DNA from 4 places in the Planococcus sp. NCCP-2050 genome. Region 4 is predicted to be linked to each of the others. Evidence: riboswitches for the same ligand, from Rfam matches in the RefSeq annotation. Region 4 holds a riboswitch; each other region holds the start of a gene.
What was found. Region 4 has a riboswitch for S-adenosylmethionine ahead of ssuE (NADPH-dependent FMN reductase). Riboswitches for the same ligand answer to the same signal wherever they lie in the genome.
Positions count from the first base shown of each region.

Region 1: it holds a riboswitch for S-adenosylmethionine, as region 4 does, so the genes downstream of both, NFU07_RS15110 (5-methyltetrahydropteroyltriglutamate--homocysteine S-methyltransferase) here and ssuE (NADPH-dependent FMN reductase) in region 4, are expected to answer to the same signal.
Region 2: it holds a riboswitch for S-adenosylmethionine, as region 4 does, so the genes downstream of both, metK (methionine adenosyltransferase) here and ssuE (NADPH-dependent FMN reductase) in region 4, are expected to answer to the same signal.
Region 3: it holds a riboswitch for S-adenosylmethionine, as region 4 does, so the genes downstream of both, NFU07_RS14920 (transporter substrate-binding domain-containing protein) here and ssuE (NADPH-dependent FMN reductase) in region 4, are expected to answer to the same signal.

Region 1 covers NZ_BRCX01000005.1:181,237-186,015, reverse strand. Annotated here, with positions in the region: gene NFU07_RS15120 (aldo/keto reductase) at 1-277, shown strand, start outside; gene NFU07_RS15115 (NADH-dependent flavin oxidoreductase) at 443-1,579, shown strand; gene NFU07_RS15110 (5-methyltetrahydropteroyltriglutamate--homocysteine S-methyltransferase) at 1,639-2,766, opposite strand; SAM riboswitch class I at 2,883-2,983, opposite strand; gene NFU07_RS15105 (Ltp family lipoprotein) at 3,187-3,729, shown strand; gene NFU07_RS15100 (hypothetical protein) at 3,915-4,067, shown strand; gene NFU07_RS15095 (Ltp family lipoprotein) at 4,086-4,691, shown strand; gene NFU07_RS15090 (YitT family protein) at 4,751-4,779, opposite strand, start outside.
Region 2 covers NZ_BRCX01000003.1:16,684-21,462, forward strand. Annotated here, with positions in the region: gene pckA (phosphoenolpyruvate carboxykinase (ATP)) at 1-1,094, opposite strand, end outside; SAM riboswitch class I at 1,333-1,446, shown strand; gene metK (methionine adenosyltransferase) at 1,647-2,843, shown strand; gene NFU07_RS11660 (gamma carbonic anhydrase) at 2,892-3,401, opposite strand; gene NFU07_RS11665 (alpha/beta hydrolase) at 3,505-4,308, shown strand; gene NFU07_RS11670 (LLM class flavin-dependent oxidoreductase) at 4,331-4,779, shown strand, end outside.
Region 3 covers NZ_BRCX01000005.1:143,929-148,707, reverse strand. Annotated here, with positions in the region: gene NFU07_RS14930 (amino acid ABC transporter ATP-binding protein) at 120-869, opposite strand; gene NFU07_RS14925 (amino acid ABC transporter permease) at 885-1,568, opposite strand; gene NFU07_RS14920 (transporter substrate-binding domain-containing protein) at 1,629-2,477, opposite strand; SAM riboswitch class I at 2,608-2,716, opposite strand; gene NFU07_RS14915 (DUF4256 domain-containing protein) at 2,816-3,373, opposite strand; gene NFU07_RS14910 (NAD-dependent epimerase/dehydratase family protein) at 3,560-4,579, shown strand; gene NFU07_RS14905 (hypothetical protein) at 4,641-4,779, opposite strand, start outside.
Region 4 covers NZ_BRCX01000001.1:1,329,130-1,333,908, forward strand. Annotated here, with positions in the region: gene NFU07_RS06495 (gamma-glutamyl-gamma-aminobutyrate hydrolase family protein) at 1-370, opposite strand, end outside; gene NFU07_RS06500 (LLM class flavin-dependent oxidoreductase) at 525-1,907, opposite strand; gene ssuE (NADPH-dependent FMN reductase) at 1,936-2,481, opposite strand; SAM riboswitch class I at 2,582-2,691, opposite strand; gene NFU07_RS06510 (DedA family protein) at 2,733-3,323, opposite strand; gene NFU07_RS06515 (MGDG synthase family glycosyltransferase) at 3,344-4,456, opposite strand; gene NFU07_RS06520 (hypothetical protein) at 4,458-4,779, opposite strand, start outside.

The sequences.
Region 1 (4,779 bases), on a different contig from region 4:
CGGAGATTATTTCGATTACAAAGAAATCACGCCCGAACAGAAAAAGAAAGTCGAGCGCTTTACGGAAATCGCTAAAAACCACGGCGTTAACTTAAAAGATGCCGCGATTCAATTTTCAACAGCGCATCCTGCTGTTAAAGCAGTAGTGACGGGTTCGACAAGACCGGATCGCATCAAAGAAGACATGAAGGCATTGAAAGCGGTCATTCCAGCGGCCTTCTGGCAAGAGCTGCTTGAAGAGAAGCTGATTTCTGCAAAAGCCGTATTGCCGAAATAAGCACCAGCCACGAAAATAGTCCAATAAATCCAAAATGGCCCCAGTCCATTTTGGATTTATTTTGTTCGAGCAGAATCTCCTATTCCGCGAGCTAGAATTCTTGTAGTCCACATGAGCCTATGCTAATTTGGATAAATGAGCCAATAGAAAAGGGGAATATAATAGATGAAACCAGAATTCAATGCTTTATTCGAAGAAATCAAATTGCCGAACGGCGTCGTTTTGAATAACCGCTTAGGCGTTGCACCAATGACAACATACTCAGGAAATCCGGATGGTACGGTATCGGATGAAGAATTGCTTTACTACCGCCGCCGCTCGAATATCGGCAGCTTGTTCATCACTGCCTGCATCGCCGTTTCAGAGAATGGCATCGCATTCCCAGGGCAATTCATCGCGTTCAAAGAAGACCTGATCATGCCACGTTTGAAGCAATTGGCCGCTGAAATGAAAACAAACGGCAATAAAGCCATTCTGCAAATGCAGCACGGCGGACGCCAAGGTCAGCCGGAACTGATTGAAGCAAATGAAACGGTAGCACCAAGTTCAGTTGGGGGAACGCCTGAAAAAGCAGCACCCCGTGAATTGACAGCTGAAGAAATCACGAACATCATCCGTGACTTCGGCGAAACGACGCGCCGGGCAATCGAAGCTGGTTTTGACGGCGTGGAAATCCACGGAGCGAATACGTATTTGCTTCAGCAATTTGTCTCGGAAGCGACCAATCGCCGCGAAGACGAATGGGGTGGAAGCTTTGAGAACCGTTTGAAATTCCCGCTCGCTGTTCTAGCGGAAGTGAAGCGCGTAGGGGCAGAATTCGCAAATGAAGAATTTATCGTCGGCTACCGTTTGTCTCCAGAAGAATACAGCGATTTGGGCGTTGGCTACACGATCGAAGAAACAAAAGTTCTGACTGAGAAGTTGATCGAAGGCGGCATCCACTACTTGCACGTATCGTTGATGGATTATAAAAAACGTCCGCACAACGAAGCGATTGAAGGGACAATCGTGGAGATTCTGTCTAAGCAAATCGCAGGTCGCGCAGCGTTCGTCGTTGTCGGAAACGTAAGAAAACCGGAAGACGCCGTTGCAGCACTTAAAGAAGGCGCGGATATTGTCGTGATGGGCCGCCAAGCATTGGTTGATCCGGAATGGACGGAAAAAGTGAAACAAGGAAAAGAAGACGAGATTTTCCACAGTGTTCCAAAAGAGCGGAACGGCAAGCTTGATATCCCGGGACCGCTTTGGCAGTTGATGTCGATGTACAAAATGGTCGAAATCGAAGAAGAAGTGAACGTTTAATTTTCGATATCTTTCAAAACAAGAGGCAAGCGCCATTTTTCAGCGCTTGCCTCTTTTATTTATTTTCCGAAAATCTCTTCAGATACTTCGACGATATAGCGAAGCTTGTCCCATTGCTGCTGTTCAGTGAGGATATTGCCGTGGTGGGTTGAGGCAAATCCACATTGCGGACTGATGCATAGTTGCTCAAGCGGGACATACTTGGCGGCTTCTGCTACACGTGCTTTAATGATTTCTTTGTCTTCGAGTTCGCCGTTTTTCGAAGTAAAGACACCGAGTACCACTTTTGGCCCGCCAGCGGGAATGTGTTCAAGCGGTTGGAAACTGCCGGAGCGGTCGTCATCGTATTCCAGGAAGAAGCCGTCCACTTGTTCTTTGGCGAATAGGGTCGGGGCAATCAGCGCGTAGCTTCCTTCAAATGCCCAGTCGGACTGGTAGTTGCCTCGGCACAGATGGGTCGTTACGGTAAGGTCTTCCGGTTTGCCTTCAAGGACGCCGTTTGCGACGCGCAGTGCAAGGTCGATCAAGTATTCGCGGCTATACTTGCCGTCGTTGAACGGGATATCCGGAGACGATAAGCCGGCAATATAGACATCGTCAATTTGAATATAGCGCGCTCCTAAATCATAGAACGTTTTAAAAGCATCACGGTAAGCTTGGATCACGTCTGTTGCGTAGTCTTCAAGATCCGGATAGAAATTTGCATTGCGAATGCCTTCATTGAAGAATTGGTTCGGACTTGGAATCGTCAGTTTCGGAATTGCACGGCCGCCGACAATTTCTTTGAACTCGATAAAGTCTTTGATAAAAGGATGATTGTCGTTAAAGGAAATTTTGCCGATATTCCGCACATCATACGCTTCAGTTTCAACATTTTTGAATCGATAGCCCGTTTCCGGCGTATAGCCTTCAAAACCGTTGATATGGGCCATGAAATCAGTGTGCCAGAATGTGCGGCGGAATTCGCCATCAGTCACAGCCTTTAAACCGACTTCGATTTGCTTGTCGACGATGCGCTTGATTTCAGTCGTTTCCACCTCCCGCAGCTGTTCCTCTGTGATAAGGCCTTCTTTAAATTCTTTTCGTGCTTGATGGATGCTGTCCGGACGGAGAAGGCTTCCGACGTGATCTGCTTTGAATGGAGCATTAACTACAGTTTTCGGTGTTTCAGTAATTGGGTTTGTCATGTGGAATTCCTGCTTTCTGTTTTTAGTTTGGGTCAAGCCCGTTTTGCAGGGCTCTCATTCAAATGAAAAAGAGCCCTCTTCAATAAAGAAGAAAGCTCCCGTCAGGAAATCTGTTCTTCTCATCTTCTAGGCTTTCGCCTATTGGAATTAGCACCTTGCCCGTGGGCGGTTGCTGAGACATCGTAGGGCCAATTCCCTCCGTCTCTCTTGATAAGAAATCGATTATTCAGTTTGTTGTGATTCGATGTTTATAACCATAAGCCAGTTTGGAAGGAAATGCAAGGATATTCGGGAAATTTATTTTTCTAAACTTATTGAGGGAACATCAGTAGAACATGAGGCGTCTAAAAAATGCTGTCTAAAATCATCCAGTTATACTACGATAAGTGAAGAGAAATAAGAAAAAAGAGGGAATTGAAGATGGGGAAAATAAATGCATTCGTCAAGACAAAATGGAAGTATCTATTGGCCGTCGTCATTGCTTTTGCAGTCGGCGGAAGCCATGGGTTTTTACAATCCCCGACATATAGTTCTACAACCGATAATCAAAAAAAGCAGGAAAAGCTCGAAGCGTCCACTAAAGAATTAGCATCAAAAGTGGAAGCGTTGGAAGCAGCGAACAGCGAGTCTGATAAAAAAATCAATGAATTGAAAGCGCAATTGAAAAAAATGGAGACACCTTCGCAGCAGCAGGCGGTTGCTCGCGCAGATAACTTCTTGAAATACTCGCCTTTTTCAGAGAGCGGGTTGATTGAACAATTAGTGGTTGCGGGCTATAGCGAGGGAGATGCCATGTATGCGGTTCAAAGCTTGGAAGTGGATTGGCAGGCCAATGCAGTAGAAGAGGCGGAAGGCTATGTGAAGTATGGCGCTTTTTCGCGTAAAGAGTTAATTGATCAATTAAAGTCTGGCGGCTACAGTGAAGAAGATGCCACGTATGCAGTAGATTCTGTAGGGTTATAACAATAACAATAAAGATGGGAAGTTCTCTATTAAAAGAGAACTTCCCATCTTTTGTACATTTCTTAGGTGTAAATTTAAAAGTAAACAAAAAATAATCACTTTGTCGCGTTTAATGTAAATAAATGTATTAATTTAGAAACCTATAGACTACAATGAACAGAAAGAGTGGAAAGAAGGAATAATAAATGGAAAAAATTCTAAGGTTTGTTAAACATAATTGGAAGTATATAATAATAGCCTTTATTGCTTTAATTATCGGTGGTAGTTTTGGGCCTTCACAATCAGAAGTAGATGCCTCTACAACTGAAAATCAAAAAATGCAAAAAGAACTTGAATAAGAAAATGAAGAATTGGTATTGCATATTGAAACACTTGAAGCTGACAATAAAGAATTTGTTGAAAAAGTTAAAGAATTAGAAGCGAAAGTAAAAGAAGCAGAGCCGTTTTTCCTATTAGAAGAAAAAGAAAGAAAAGCGAAAGAAGCGGAACTGAAGAAAAAAGAAGAGGAAGAAAAAGCGAAAAAAGCAGCTGAAGAAAAGGCTGCTAAAGAAAAAGCAGAGGCTGAGGCAAAAGCGAAAGCAGAAGCGGAGGCGAAAGCAAAAGCCAAGGCCGAAGAAGAAGCGAAAGCAAAAGCTGATGCGGAGGCAAAGGCACAAGCCGCTAAAGATGCAGAAACACTCTCACAGCAACAGGCGATCGGGATGGCTGAGAATTATCTTGGGTCTATGGCTTTTTCGAAATCGGGTTTGATTGAACAATTAGTTTACGAAGGCTTTAGTAATGCAGATGCTACGTATGCAGTTGAAAGCATTGAAGTGGATTGGAGTGAACAGGCAGTTAAAACTGCTGAGAATTATCTTGATTCGATGTCCTTTTCAAGATCCGGTTTGATTGAGCAATTAATATATGAAGGCTTCAGTAACGCAGATGCCACGTATGCAGTAGATTCCGTAGGGTTATAAAAAATAGACGCTGAGCTCCCCGATTTCTAGGGAGCTCAGCGTCTTTTATAAGGGAAGAATTAATGGATATCCCGTTTTTTAAAGTTTC
Region 2 (4,779 bases), on a different contig from region 4:
ATCGCTTGTTCTTTTGACAGTTTGCTGATTGGAGGCAAGACGCCAAATGCATCAGCCGTCAAGAACACGATAGTTTTAGGGTGTCCGCCTACAGACGGGTCTACAATATTATCGATTGCTTGAATCGGATAAGCTGCTCGTGTATTCTCAGTTAGGGAACCATTGTCATAATCAGGGATGCGCGTTTCCGGATCTACAACAACATTTTCAAGAACCGATCCGAAACGAATAGCGTCATAAATCTGCGGTTCGTTTTCACGCGATAAATTGATGGTCTTCGCATAGCAGCCGCCTTCGATATTGAAAACGCCGTTATCCGACCAGCCGTGCTCGTCGTCGCCGATCAATTTGCGGTCGCCGTCTGCTGACAAGGTTGTTTTTCCTGTACCTGATAATCCGAAGAACAACGTAACATCGCCGTCTTTGCCGACGTTCGCTGAACAGTGCATTGGGAGAATCCCTTTTTCCGGCAAGATGTGGTTCATGATGGAGAAAATCGATTTCTTCATTTCGCCGGCGTATTCTGTTCCGCCGATCAAGATGATTTTCTTTTCCATCGATACAATGATGAAGGTTTCAGAATCTGTGCCATCAATAGCCGGATCTGCATGGAAGGTAGGCGCATAGACAACCGTAAATTCTGCTTCATGCGCTGCCAGCTCTTCTTTTGTCGGACGAATGAATAATTGATGCGCAAACAGGTTATGCCATGCATATTCATTGATGGTTTGAATCGCCAGGCGTGACTCATGGTCAGCTCCAGCAAAGCCTTTAAATACATATAGAGCATCTTTTTGCTTTAAGTGATCGATCACTTTGGCATAAAGGTTCTCGAAAATTTCCGAAGAAATCGGGCGGTTGACATTGCCCCAATCTATTTTGTCTCTCGAAATTGCCTCATCAACGATGTATTTATCTTTTGGCGAGCGGCCTGTATATTTGCCGGTTTCGGCTGCTACAGCGCCTTCTCTAGTTAATACCGCTTCCCCACGGGATGTTGCAGCTTCCACTAATTGTGGAACAGATAATTGAACGTGCACGTTTTGGCCATTTAAAAGATCCTTTAGGTCGTTTTTGATATTCACTGGATTCATTTATATGTACCTTCCTTTTCGGTTATTCCCATTGCGAATGGGGAGGATGTATATTCGAAGATTAGTATAACACATTGTGTTAAATAGTCTATACTAATAACAAAGGGAATCGAAAAAAACGTAAATAATGTGCTTTTTGGAGGCCAATAAAACCATTATATCTTTTATTGAAAGAGTTGGTCATTAAAAACGTTGACATCGCTAAGCACATTCCGTATGATGAAAAATTGAACGGATACTCTTATTCCGAGCTGGTGGAGGGGGCAGGCCCTATGAAACCCGGCAACCTGCTGCGAATATGCAGAGAAGGTGCCAAACCTGAAGCAAGGCACAAGGCCTTGGACGATAAGAGTGAAAGGTGCTACTGATGATTTCTCCTTTCCTCATGTATATGATGGAAGGGATTTTTTTATGAAATTTTGCCCTTAATCCTCGTGTACAAGAGCCACAACGGCTTAAAGTTCAATCCCTTTTGGGAACGGACTTGACATGGGAAACGAGTACCGTATCAATTTCGAGAGCAATCTCGCAGGATCTAAGGAGGAACACATTTTGACAAACCGTCGATTATTCACGTCAGAATCAGTAACAGAAGGACATCCGGATAAAATTTGCGATCAGATCTCAGACGCAATTTTGGATGCGATTTTAGCAGAAGACCCAAATGCACGCGTTGCATGCGAAACAACCGTAACTACAGGACTAGTTTTAGTAGCCGGTGAAATCACGACTTCTACGTATGTGGATATCCCGAAAGTAGTTCGTGAAACTGTTCGCGAAATTGGCTATACCCGTGCAAAATACGGTTTCGATTCTGAAACAAGTGCCGTTTTGACAGCAATTGATGAACAATCACCGGATATTGCTGCCGGAGTCAACGTAGCGCTTGAATCGCGTGAAGGCCAAATGACAGATAAAGAACTAGATGATATCGGAGCAGGAGACCAAGGTCTGATGTTTGGATACGCAACTAACGAAACAGAAGAATTCATGCCGCTTCCGATTGCCTTAGCGCATAAATTGGCGCGCCGCCTTGCAGAAGTGCGGAAAGAAGAAATTCTTCCATACTTGCGCCCGGATGGCAAAACGCAAGTGACAATCGAATACGATGAAAACAATAAACCATTGCGTGTGGACACAATCGTTATTTCTACGCAGCATCATCCAGAAGTGACGCTTGAGCAAATCCAGCGCAATATTAAAGAATATGTCATCAACGAAGTGGTTCCTGCACACTTGATCGATGCAGAAACAAAATACTTCATCAATCCAACTGGCCGCTTTGTTATCGGTGGGCCACAAGGGGATGCCGGCCTTACTGGACGCAAAATCATCGTAGATACTTACGGTGGATATGCGCGCCACGGCGGCGGTGCTTTCTCAGGAAAAGATGCAACAAAAGTGGACCGTTCTGCAGCATATGCAGCTCGCTACGTAGCGAAAAACATCGTCGCAGCCGGCCTTGCTGAACGTTGTGAAGTACAGCTGGCTTACGCAATCGGCGTAGCTCACCCAGTATCAATTGCAGTCGATACGTTTGGAACAGGCACTGTAGAAGAAAACAAATTGATTGAGCTTGTACGCGGGAACTTTGATCTGCGTCCAGCAGGGATCATCAAAATGTTGGATCTTCGCCGTCCAATCTACAAACAAACGGCAGCATATGGCCATTTCGGCCGCACGGATATCGATCTTCCGTGGGAGCGCACGGACAAAGCAGCAGCTTTGAAAGAGCAATCCGCTCAATAAAAACACATAAAAAAAGACGGCTGAGCAAATTTGCTCAGCCGTCTTTTTTTATTGAAGCGATTTGTAGTAAGCGCCTTTTTCAGCGTATTCCCGGACAATGCGCTGCATGTCTTCGATATCTTCTTTGCGCAGCTCGCGCACCACTTTGGCAGGCCTTCCAAATGCCAGCATGCCAGGAGGAATGACTTTGCCTTGCGGGACGAGGCTGCCGGCTCCGATGAATGCCCCTTCTCCGACTTCGGCCCCGTCTAAGATGATGGACCCCATTCCGATTAACGCACCTTTGCGAATTTTGCAGCTATGCAAGGTCACTTGATGGCCGATAGTGACTTCGTCTTCCAAAATCAGCGGGTTCCCTGGACTTTGATGAAGCATGCATAGGTCTTGGATATTGGTTTTCTTGCCGATAATGGTAGGTGCGACATCGCCGCGGATGACGGTGTTGAACCAGACCGAGGAATCTTCGCCGATAACGACATCGCCTGTAATCGTTGTATGGTCAGCGATAAAAGCTGAGGGGTGAATGGATGGGTGTTTGTCTTTGAATGGGTAAATCATGGAAAACCTCCAGTAAAAAAGATAAGATAATACTAATCCTATCAAAATAAGCGTAAAGGTCAAATGGCGTTGCAGCCTGCGCAAGAGAAAGAGGTGGCTTGAAATGTGGAAATGGGAATCCATCGGACCGGCAAAAGCTGTAGTAGTCCTCATTCATAGTGCATATGAACATCATCTGCGATATGCTTGGCAAATCGATCATTGGCGTGGCGCGAATTTCCATGTCATCATGGGAGATTTGCCTGGGCATGGCGAAAATGCGGAAAAAGATACGGCGCATCGGGAACCGTTTGAAGAGTACGAGAAATCCATAAAGACAGCGGTTAAAGTAGCGATGGAAAACGAATTGCCGGTATTTATCGTGGCTCACGGCTTAGGGGCGACTCTTGCGATGAGTGTGCTTTCCAAAAATAGAATGGATATCGCCGGAGTTGTTTTCACTTCGCCTTGGCTGCAATTGATCAAGACACCTTCTAAATTTTCGAATGCTTTGACCGGCTTTCATAAAGTGACTTCCCGAGTAAAGATCAATCACCATATTTCCATTGAAGAATTGACCAAGAACCAAGAAGTAATCGAGCAGGAAAAAGAGGATCCTTTCTACCGGACTGAAATTTCGGTAGGCTGGTATCATGAGCTTCAATCCTATTTAAAGCAGCTTGCCCAAAGCAAAGGGGTATTTCCGGACATTCCGGTATTTATCCATACAGGAGAACGGGATATGATCACGGATAAAGAAATAGCGAAACGCTGGCTCAAACAGCAAAATCTTAAGGAATTCAGCTACAAAGAATGGACAAATGCTTACCACGATTTATTCCAGGAGCCAGAACGCGAAGACATCTTTATTTCTTCGCATTTATTTATCAAGAATGTTTTGCGTTCTTTAGGATACGTGGTGCACTAAGTTTTGTGAGAGAAGGGATGACATGGCTTTAGCCTTTAGTATATTAGATCAATCGCCGATTTCAGAGGGCCGTACACCCGAGGAAGCGCTGAAAGAAACAGCGAAGCTCGCACAAATGGCAGAGAAATGGGGCTATACGAGATTTTGGGTTTCCGAACACCATGATGCTACGACGCTCGCAGGTTCTTCACCGGAAATATTGATATCCCATTTGGGGGCAATGACAAATACAATTCGGCTTGGCTCAGGAGGGGTCATGCTGCCGCATTACTCTTCTTTTAAAGTGGCTGAGAACTTTAAGCTCCTTGAAACTTTATATCCCGGACGGATTGACGTCGGTGTTGGGCGGGCGCCGGGCGGAATGCCGCGGGCGAGCTACGCGCTGAATGAAGGACGGAAACGGGATGTAGACCGTTTTCCTGCTCAAATAGACGAACTGCGCATGTATTTGGAAGATCGGATTCCGGAAGA
Region 3 (4,779 bases), on a different contig from region 4:
GGAATACCAAATTGATTTGGTGTCAGGTGATGAACCCATTACAAAAATGCCCTGTTCCTATTCCAATTAAAACAGCCGAACTCTCCACTTTGATGGACGAGTTCGGCTGTTTTTATGAATTAAGCTCTTTTCAGCAAGACCTTTTGCAGAAATTTCTTCGTCCGTTCTTCTTTAGGAGCTGTGAAAATATCTTCGGGCTTTCCTTGTTCGACAATGTGCCCATTTGCGATAAATACGATGCGATCTGAAACTTCTCGTGCAAAATCCATCTCATGCGTTACGATAACCATGGTTTGACCTTCTAAGGCGAGCTCCTGGATGACCGTCAACACTTCGCCAACAAGTTCAGGATCTAGTGCAGAAGTCGGTTCATCAAATAATAGGAGATCCGGTTTCAGTGCGAGAATCCGGGCAATCGCAGCCCGTTGCTTTTGGCCGCCCGACAATTGTTCCGGATACTGGTTTTTATGTTCCAAAAGTCCAACTTTTTCCAGCAATCCTTCTGCTTCACGCACCAATTCCTGCTTGTTCCGTTTTTGCACGACAAGCGGTGCTTCAATAATGTTGTCAATCACGGTTTTATGCGGAAATAAATGAAAATGCTGAAAGACCATACCAGAAAATTGGCGAACATCAACTTTTTGCTTTTTACTTGGTGTTTTCCCAGTGAATGAAACATGGACATCATTGATTTGAAGTGAACCGCCTGAAGGCGTTTCTAAGAGATTCAGGCATCTCAGTAAGGTTGTTTTGCCAGAACCGGATGGGCCAATGATGCTGACAACTTCGCCTTTTTTTATTTCCAATGAGATGGATTTCAGGACTTCTACCTGTTTGAATTGCTTGCTTAAATTTTCAACTTTGATCAATTTGGGAACCTCCTATCAGGCAGTGACATAGCGGTTTGCTTTTTTCTCTAAATAATCTTGAAGCAAGGTGACAAGGATGCAAATGGACCAGTAAATGAGTGCCACGAGAATATATAAGGTTAGGCTTTCATAAGTTTGCCCGACCACCACTTTAGCGCGGTAGAACATTTCAGAAACAGTGATGACCATCGCTAGCGAAGTTCCTTTGATGATATCCATGAAAGTGCTCGATAGTGGAGGCAAAGCAATGCGCGTTGCCTGCGGCAGAATGATGCGCGTCATAGTTTGCCAATAGCTCATCCGAAGCGTCTCAGCAGCTTCCCATTGTCCTTTCGATACAGAAGAAATGGCAGAACGGATAATTTCGGCCGTATAGGCAGAAAAATGAATACTGATGCCGATAATGGCAGCAGTAAGCGGCTGCATTTCAATGCCGATCATGGGGAAGCCGAAATACAGGATAAACAGCATCACCAAAAGCGGAGTGCCCCGCATAAAGGAGATGAAAAGCCGGGCTGGGAGAGACAGTCCGATAAAGCGGTTCATTCGGGCAAGGGCTACAAATAAACCGAGGATCAAAGCAAATACTAGGCTGACCAGTGCAATCAAAATGGTTTGCCAAGCTCCTTCCAGAATAAAAGGAAGAGAATCAATTGCGATTTCTACATTAAAAAGATATTCCCATTTAAAGTCGGCCATTGGAAGACTCCTTTACTTAGTATCTAGAAAAGAGGAATCCAAGGATTCCTCAAAAAATGTTTATTCTTCTTCAAGCGGCTGTGTTACATCAGCACCAAGAAATTTAGTTGAAATTTCTTTCAATGTGCCATCAGCAAGAAGCTCCTCAATAGCACCGTCAAGTTTTCCTTTTAGCTCTGGGCTATCTTTCGGCATTACGATAGCACTGCTGCTGAATGAGAATCTAACATCTTCAGCCAGTTTCAATCCCGGTTTATCAAACTGTTCAAGTGAGCGCAACAAGACAAGATAGTCATTTAGCGTAGCATCGACGCGGCCGCTGACGATTTCTGGAAGCACCGTGTCAGAGCCTGTGTAGACAATCACTTCAGCCCCTTGTTCTTGAGCAAATTTCGAGTAGTTGCTGGTCGCAGAACCCCCGACTTTTTTGCCTTTCAAATCTTCTACTGATTCAATGCCGGAGTTGTCACTTTCACGGACAATGGCTGAACCATATGAATGCTTGACTGGAATCGTGAAATCAAATATTTCTTTGCGTTCGTCGGTAATCGAAAAATCATTCGCGGCAATATCAATTTGGCCATTGCGAAGAGCTGGCAGCAATCCGTCAAATTCCATTTCTTTGAATTCAACTTCCAATCCAAGCTTTTCTCCTAAGGCACGAGCAAGTTCTACATCATATCCTGTTAATTCTTTTGTTTCTTCATCGTGATATGTAATCGGGTAGTAAAGCCCTTCTGTGCCGACAACGATTTTGCCTGCTTCTTCAATTCGATCCCAAGTGTTCTGTTCCTTGTTTTCTGTTGAAGCATTCACTTCATTTGAAGATTCATTGCTGCTGCATGCGGTTAGAAATAAACCGATTACTGTAATTGCGACGATCCATAAAAGCTGTTTGGTGTTTTTCATGTCTTTGCACCTTCCTTTTCTATTGGTTTACTTGGTTTTAAGTTAATAGAATTGTCCAGATATGAGGGCAAACAAAAAGCCTCTTCTATAAGAAGAGGCAGGCATGCGAAATCACATTGATATTCTGCTCTTCTTATCTCTCAAGCTAATCAAAGCTTGTTGGATTTGGCACAGTGCTCTAAAGTGAGCCCGCTGCCGAGGTTTCGTAGGGCCAATCCCTCCACCTCTCATGATAAGAACAAATTGCTATTAAACTATGTTGACAACTGTATCATCATTATATTTTACCGTCAACACAAAATTCTGATAAATCTCATCTTATTTTTTATTAGAAGTTGTTAAACGTTCAACAATCCCCTGAATCCCCTAGCGGCATAATACGAATCCGCTCCGTTATGATACAGAAACACTTGCCCGTAGCGGAAATCACAGAAAAGAGCACCGCCGCGATCTCTGATTTCAGCAGGAGTCTGCACCCAGCTCGATGTCTTCATATCGAATTTCCCTAGCGACTGCAGCTTTCGGTATTGTTCTTCTGTCAGCAATTCAATTCCCATGTCCGCCGCCATGCCGATGGCGTTGTTTTCGGGCTTGTTTTTCTTGCGCGATTCCAGTGCTTCCGGGTCATAGCAGACGCTTCTGCGGCCAGTCGGGCTTTCCGCGGAGCAATCGAAGAAAATGTATTCATCGGCTGCAGCATCATAATCCACAACATCCGGTTCGCCGCCAGTCCGTTCCATTTCATGAAGCGACCATAATTTGTCTTCATTCGCTTCCAGTTTGTCCTGGATTTTGGCCCATTCGAAGTTTTCGTGGCGGGTGATGTTTTTCTCGAACCGCTCTTTTAACGTGTTGAGAAATGCTTCGCGTTGTTCGGGTGATAATTGCTTGCTCATGCCGATTCCTCCTTTAATGGATTTTGCTATTGATGGTTTTAGTATATAAGAAAGCAGCGGGATTTTGGAGAGGTGCATCTGTTTTATTTTCAGTAGAGGATTGTCTGGAGCTTTTGCAGAATAAGAGAAGCAGACAAGCAGACAAGCAGATCGTTTTTCATTCAGTAAATTGAAGGAGGAGTGTATGTGAATATCTTGATCCTTGGAGGGACCCGTTTTTTGGGGAGATTTCTGACCGAGGCGGCTCTCAGCAGCGGCCATGAAGTGACCTTGTTCAATAGAGGGAAAGCGAATCCGGATTTGTTTCCAGAAGTGGAGAAATTGATCGGCGACCGGTACGGGGATTTACAAGCGTTGAGGGGGCGGAGATGGGACGCCGTTATTGACACATCTGGCTATCTTCCATGGTCCGTTCAGGAATCTGCGGAACTGCTGGCGAAATCCGTAGGGCATTACACATTCGTTTCAAGCGCATCGGTTTACGTCGATTTAGAATCTCCGGGGATAAATGAAGAACACGCAGTCGGCCAGCTTTCAGCGGACAAGCTGGAAGAATTGAAAACGAAAGAGGCGGAAGCTGCCATCAATGAACATTACGGTGAGTTGAAATTTTTGTGTGAGCAAGAAGTGGAACGTGCGTTTCCGGAAGGTGCCCTGAATATCCGGCCGGGACTTATCGTCGGACCATATGATTTTACGGATCGTTTTACCTACTGGGTCAACCGCGTGGATAAAGGCGGTGAAGTGTTGGCGCCGGGGCGGCGAGATAAGGAAATCCAGTTTATCGATGTCCGGGATTTGGCGGATTGGATTCTCCGGCTGGTCGAAGAACAACGGACAGGCACATTCAATGCGACCGGACCCGAATCCGCATTGACGATGGAAAAATTCTTGGAGGAATGCAAGGCCACTCTTAAGAGCGATGCGGATTTTATCTGGGTGGATGAGCAATTTCTGTTGGGCCACAAAGTGGAAGGCTGGTCCGAATTGCCGCTTTGGATTCCGGACAGCATGTATATGAATGGCTTTCTCGGAGTGGATATCCGAAAAGCCGTGCAAGCCGGACTAAGGTTCCGACCGCTCAGTGATACTATTCGCGCCACTCGTGAATGGGAAATGACACGGGAAACGGCTGAACGAAAAACGGGGATGGATCCGGAAAAAGAACAGGCTGTGCTGAAGGACTGGCAGCAGCGTGCACTTTAATAGGGAAAAAACGAGTTTTCACGGGATGAAATTTATCCAGTGAAAACTCGTTTTTGATTTATTACAGTTTAATCGGTATACGTTTTGTCAGCATACGGGTAGCTATGATCAATACGGCAATCAAAAGGAGCGAACCGATGACGGCCATCAGCAAGCTTGCTTCAGTTGGAATGTACGGAATCCAAGGGATGATGGTGCTT
Region 4 (4,779 bases):
CTTGATACATATCTCCACCGACCGCAATATTTAAAATCTGAGCGCCGCGGCAAACCCCCAAAATCGGTTTTCCGAGATCCAATACTTTCTTCATCAACTGAAGTTCAAAGGCATCACGGGATGGAATAATGACGCCTAAGTTCGGATGCGGTTCTTCCCCAAACAAGGTGGGATCGATATCATATCCGCCAGCTGCAAACAAGCCGTCAATGTGTTCGGCAATCTGCTCAATTTCGTCCTCGCTCCGTAAATGCGGAAGCATGATCGGCAATCCTCCTGCCTGCATAATGGCTTCAGTATCTGCTTGTTCAATTGAATAATGGTCGTGCCCTAACTCTTTTGATGCGGTAATCCCAATAATCGGTCTCATTCTGTTTCCCCCATTTACTTTATCTGAATATAATAAACATACAGAATAAAAAGCTAAATTACTAGATGATTTAGGGAAGTTCTTTCTTTTCACAAAAAAAAAACCATGAAGCAATGGAGATACTTCATGGTCACAAGCAAACTGCAAGAGCGTTTTAAATCACTTCTGCTTTTTCCAATGAAAACTTTTTTCCGTGATGATGAGCGGGCAGACGGTCGCCTTTTCCAAATAAGCTATCGCGCAATGTGCTCCCCTCATATTCGGTCCGCACTAAACCGCGCTCCCGTAAAATCGGCACCACCAACTCGATAAAATCTTCGAATGTTCCTGGGGTTATGGCATAGGCGATATTAAAGCCATCCACTCCAGCTTCTTCCACCCATTGCTCCAGAGTATCAGCCACTTGTTCGGCTGAACCGACTGTATAAGCGCTCATACCGCCGATTCCGACAAATTCCTTGATGTCCTCCACTGTCCATCTTTTCTCTGCATCAATTTTGGTGAAGTTTTCCAAAGCCGATTGGATGGAATCATTTTCGATGTATTCCAATTCCTGATCAGGCGCATAGCTCGACAAGTCAATTCCTGTCCATCCGCCGAATAAAGCAAGTGCCCCTTCGTGGCTGATGTGTTTTTTGTACTCTTCGTATTTTGCCCATGCCTCTTCTTCGGTCTTTCCGACAATTGGCGTCAGCATCGTCAAGATTTTCACTTCTTCACGAGAGCGCCCGGCAAGTTCTGCCTGCTTGCGCAATTTATCCACTGAACGTTTTGCCGCTTGAATGGTTGGCGCCCCAATAAAGACACATTCAGCATTCTGCCCTGCAAATTCCACCCCTTTTTTAGAAGCCCCTGCCTGATAGAGAACGGGAGTCCGCTGCGGTGAAGGTTCCGATAAATGAGCGCCCGGCACTTTGTAATATTTGCCTTCGTGATTGATATCATGGACTTTTTCAGGGTCTGCATAGATGCCGTTCGCTTTGTCCAATACCACTGCATCCTCTTCCCAGCTTCCTTCCCAAAGCTTATAGCAGACTTCCAAATATTCTGCCGCGATATTATAGCGTTCATCGTGTTTTACTTGGTCCTCTAAACCGATATTGAGTGCCGCGCTTTTCAAATAGGAAGTGACAATGTTCCATCCGACGCGCCCATTCGTCAAATGGTCCAATGTCGACATTCTGCGGGCAAATGTATAAGGATGTTCATGAGTCGTCGAAGCGGTAACGCCGAAGCCCAAATGTTTTGTCACTGCGGACATCAATGGCACCACTAAAGCAGGATCATTAACCGGAGATTGGGCGCCTTGCCGAACAGCCGCATCTCGTGAACCTTTGTACACATCGTAAGTTCCGAGTACATCCGCCAGGAAAATAGCATCAAAACCGCCGCGCTCCAAAAGCTTTGCCAACTCAATCCAATATTCGCTTGTCTTATACGTATGAGACCGATCTTCTGGATGTGTCCACAAGCCTGGTGACTGATGGCCTGCACAGTTCATGTCAAAAGCATTCAAGTAGATCCTTTTCTCTGCCAATTGCTTCTCCTCCTTAAAAAATCTTATATTATGCGCTCGTCACCGGCTGCCTTTCGATAATCTCTAAGAAGTATTCCAGCTGCTTTTTCAGCCGCTGCTCAACTTCTGCTTCAATGATTGGCTGATGTGGATTCGTTTTATCAATTTGGCTGTCGACTAGGTAGATGCCTTTTAAACTCTGTCCTTTCAAGTTCGCAAGCAATGGTTTTAAGGTGTATTCAAGCGCCAATAAGTGAGCAGAACTTCCTCCCGTCATCAACGGCAAAACCGGAGTCGCTTGCAGAACATCTTGCGGCAAGAGATCGATCAATGCTTTCAATACACCTGAATAGGCTGCTTTGTAAACAGGCGATCCGACAATAACTCCCCGTGATTGGTGGAGTAATGTACTGATTTCAGCGATAGCCGGACTGCCGAAGCGCCCTTCGAACAAATCTTCCTGCGGAACGTCCCTCACGGAAATGTGGGCGACTGAAAATCCTTGTTTCTCTAATAATTCACCTAAATGTTTTAACACCAATTCAGATCTGGATTCCTTCGCAGGGCTTCCTGATAAAATCACAATTTCACTCATTTCATTCTCCCTTTCTGTTGAACCGTTTTTTTCAAAAATAAAAAATAGCCCCCTTTTCTCGATATCAAGAAAAGAAGGCTATTAAATCTAATAGGTTCTGTCCTTATCTCTCAAGAAAAAAATCTTCTTGCTGGAGTTAGCACCTTTCTGACAAAGTCAGAGGTTGCTGAAGCGTCAACGGGCCAGTCCCTCGGCTTCTCTGGATAAGTTTATTTAATTAATGCCTATCATAATGCTAGGAATTAAAAGTGTCAAGCATTAAATTTATTATTCTGACTTCTCGTTTTCATATAGAGCCAGATGCCAATTGCACCAAGGAGAACAACAATATAGCCGTACATTGAAATTTGATTGGCTGCCACAAAAGATTTAAAAGCGTCGTAATTCCCATTAAAATAATGGCCGATGCGAAGCATGGCAAAGCACCAAGGATAAATGCCGATGAAAGTCAGCGCTCCATACTTCCCAATTGGAGTCCTGCTCATGCCCGCCAGATAAGAAATGTAATTTCCGATGCCAAATGGACGTGAAATGGCAATGCTCCAAATGCCGTAGCGATGAAATAATATAGAAGCCTTCTTTAATCCTTTATCGAATTTTTTCTGAAAGAAGGTTTGAAGTTTATTGCCCAGGAAATAAGGAATTAAACTTGCGACACTATAGGCCACTGCCAAGCCGGCCGATAACAAGGCAGTGACTGCAAGGCTATGATTCAACAATCCGCCGTAAGCAATCACAAGGGCCACTCCGGGAAACGGCATAGACGATCCTTCTAAAAACATCACACTGAATAAGCCCAGCATCCCTAAACTTTCAAGAAAAGCCAGTATCCCTTCAACCATACCGCTCACTCTCCAGTCGCTTAATTGCCCACTAAAATCTTTTCGATTTCCGGGTAAATCTCATCCGAGTTCTTCAGGTTCAAAGAACTTTTATAAGCTTTGACGCGTGTTCGAAATCGTTCAATGATTTCTTCATCCGCCAAGGTCTCATTTACAAAATCCATTAGCCGGCGCCCTTCAGGAACCGCAAACACCAGTTTTTCCTCCAGTAAATAAGCCAGATTGATTTCTTCCTGCCCTGGAAGAGCCGCTGGAATGAAAATCGGCAATTCTTTTCTTAGCGCTTCGCTGATAGTGACTCCTCCCGGTTTTGTCACAATAGCATCAGCTTCGTTGTACAGCCTATTCATTATCTCCTTTGAAGAAATGTAAGGAATCGCATGGATGGCCGGATGGTTTAAACCGATGATTTTCTGCTGGAGTTTTTTGTTGGTTCCGCAAAGAACTTGAAAGCTCCATTTTTCGGCACTGATTTCTTCATCCAGTTGGTCCAAGACTTCGCTTAGTCCAGTGCTTCCTCCTGAAACTAAAACAGTTAATTGTTTTTTGGAACGATGATCTTTTTGATTGCTGAACTTTTCACTCACCGGTATGCCTGTTACAAAAACGCGGCTTTCGGGAATTCCATCGCTATGGCATAACGTTCCTTTAATCGCTTGGTTTGGTGCAAAATGATAATCGATGCACGCTCTTCCCCATACATCATTCACGAAAAAATCCGTATACACATTCAGGCAAGGGACTTTGCATTTCCCTTGTTTCTTCAGCTTATTGATGAACAGCGAAGGAAATCCATGCGTACAAATGATCAAGTCAGGTTTTTCCCTTTCTAAAATTTCGCTGACTTTTTTCATAAAAAGCCATTCATACGTTCTATGGCTCTTTTCTTTTGGCGATCTGTATGCAAATTGCCGATAAATCCATGCATAAGAGTTAGGCGCTCTCCGGATCCAATTCAAATACGCCTTAACTGTTGCCGATTCGATTTTTGCATTCCATTCACTCAACAAATCAATCTTTTTGCATTCAACTTCCGCTGAATGGCCTCCGATGAATTCACTCATCGCTTCTGCTACTTGATGATGGCCCGAAGGCATACTGTTCAGTAAGGGAAATATCAATACTTTCTTCATATCAAAGCGCCTCCATCCATAACTGACTTTCTTTTTTATCTATCTTTGGAGAACTTAAACGCGGATAGTCTGCTAATGGTCCGCTGTAAACCAGTTCCAAGGACTGGGAACAGAATATATCTCTTGGCATCGTTAAACGCGGAGGCTTCGCAGAAATTCTGATGCCTCCTTCCCTCAGCACTTCCGCTACAAATTGAGAACAGAAAAACGAATTTTCGCATCCAAGCCCGCGTTTTACCACCACTCCGAACAATCCCGTTAAATTATACTTATAACGGTCACGGTCCTGTTCCATAGCAGAAACGAAGTTTTTCATCGCTCCA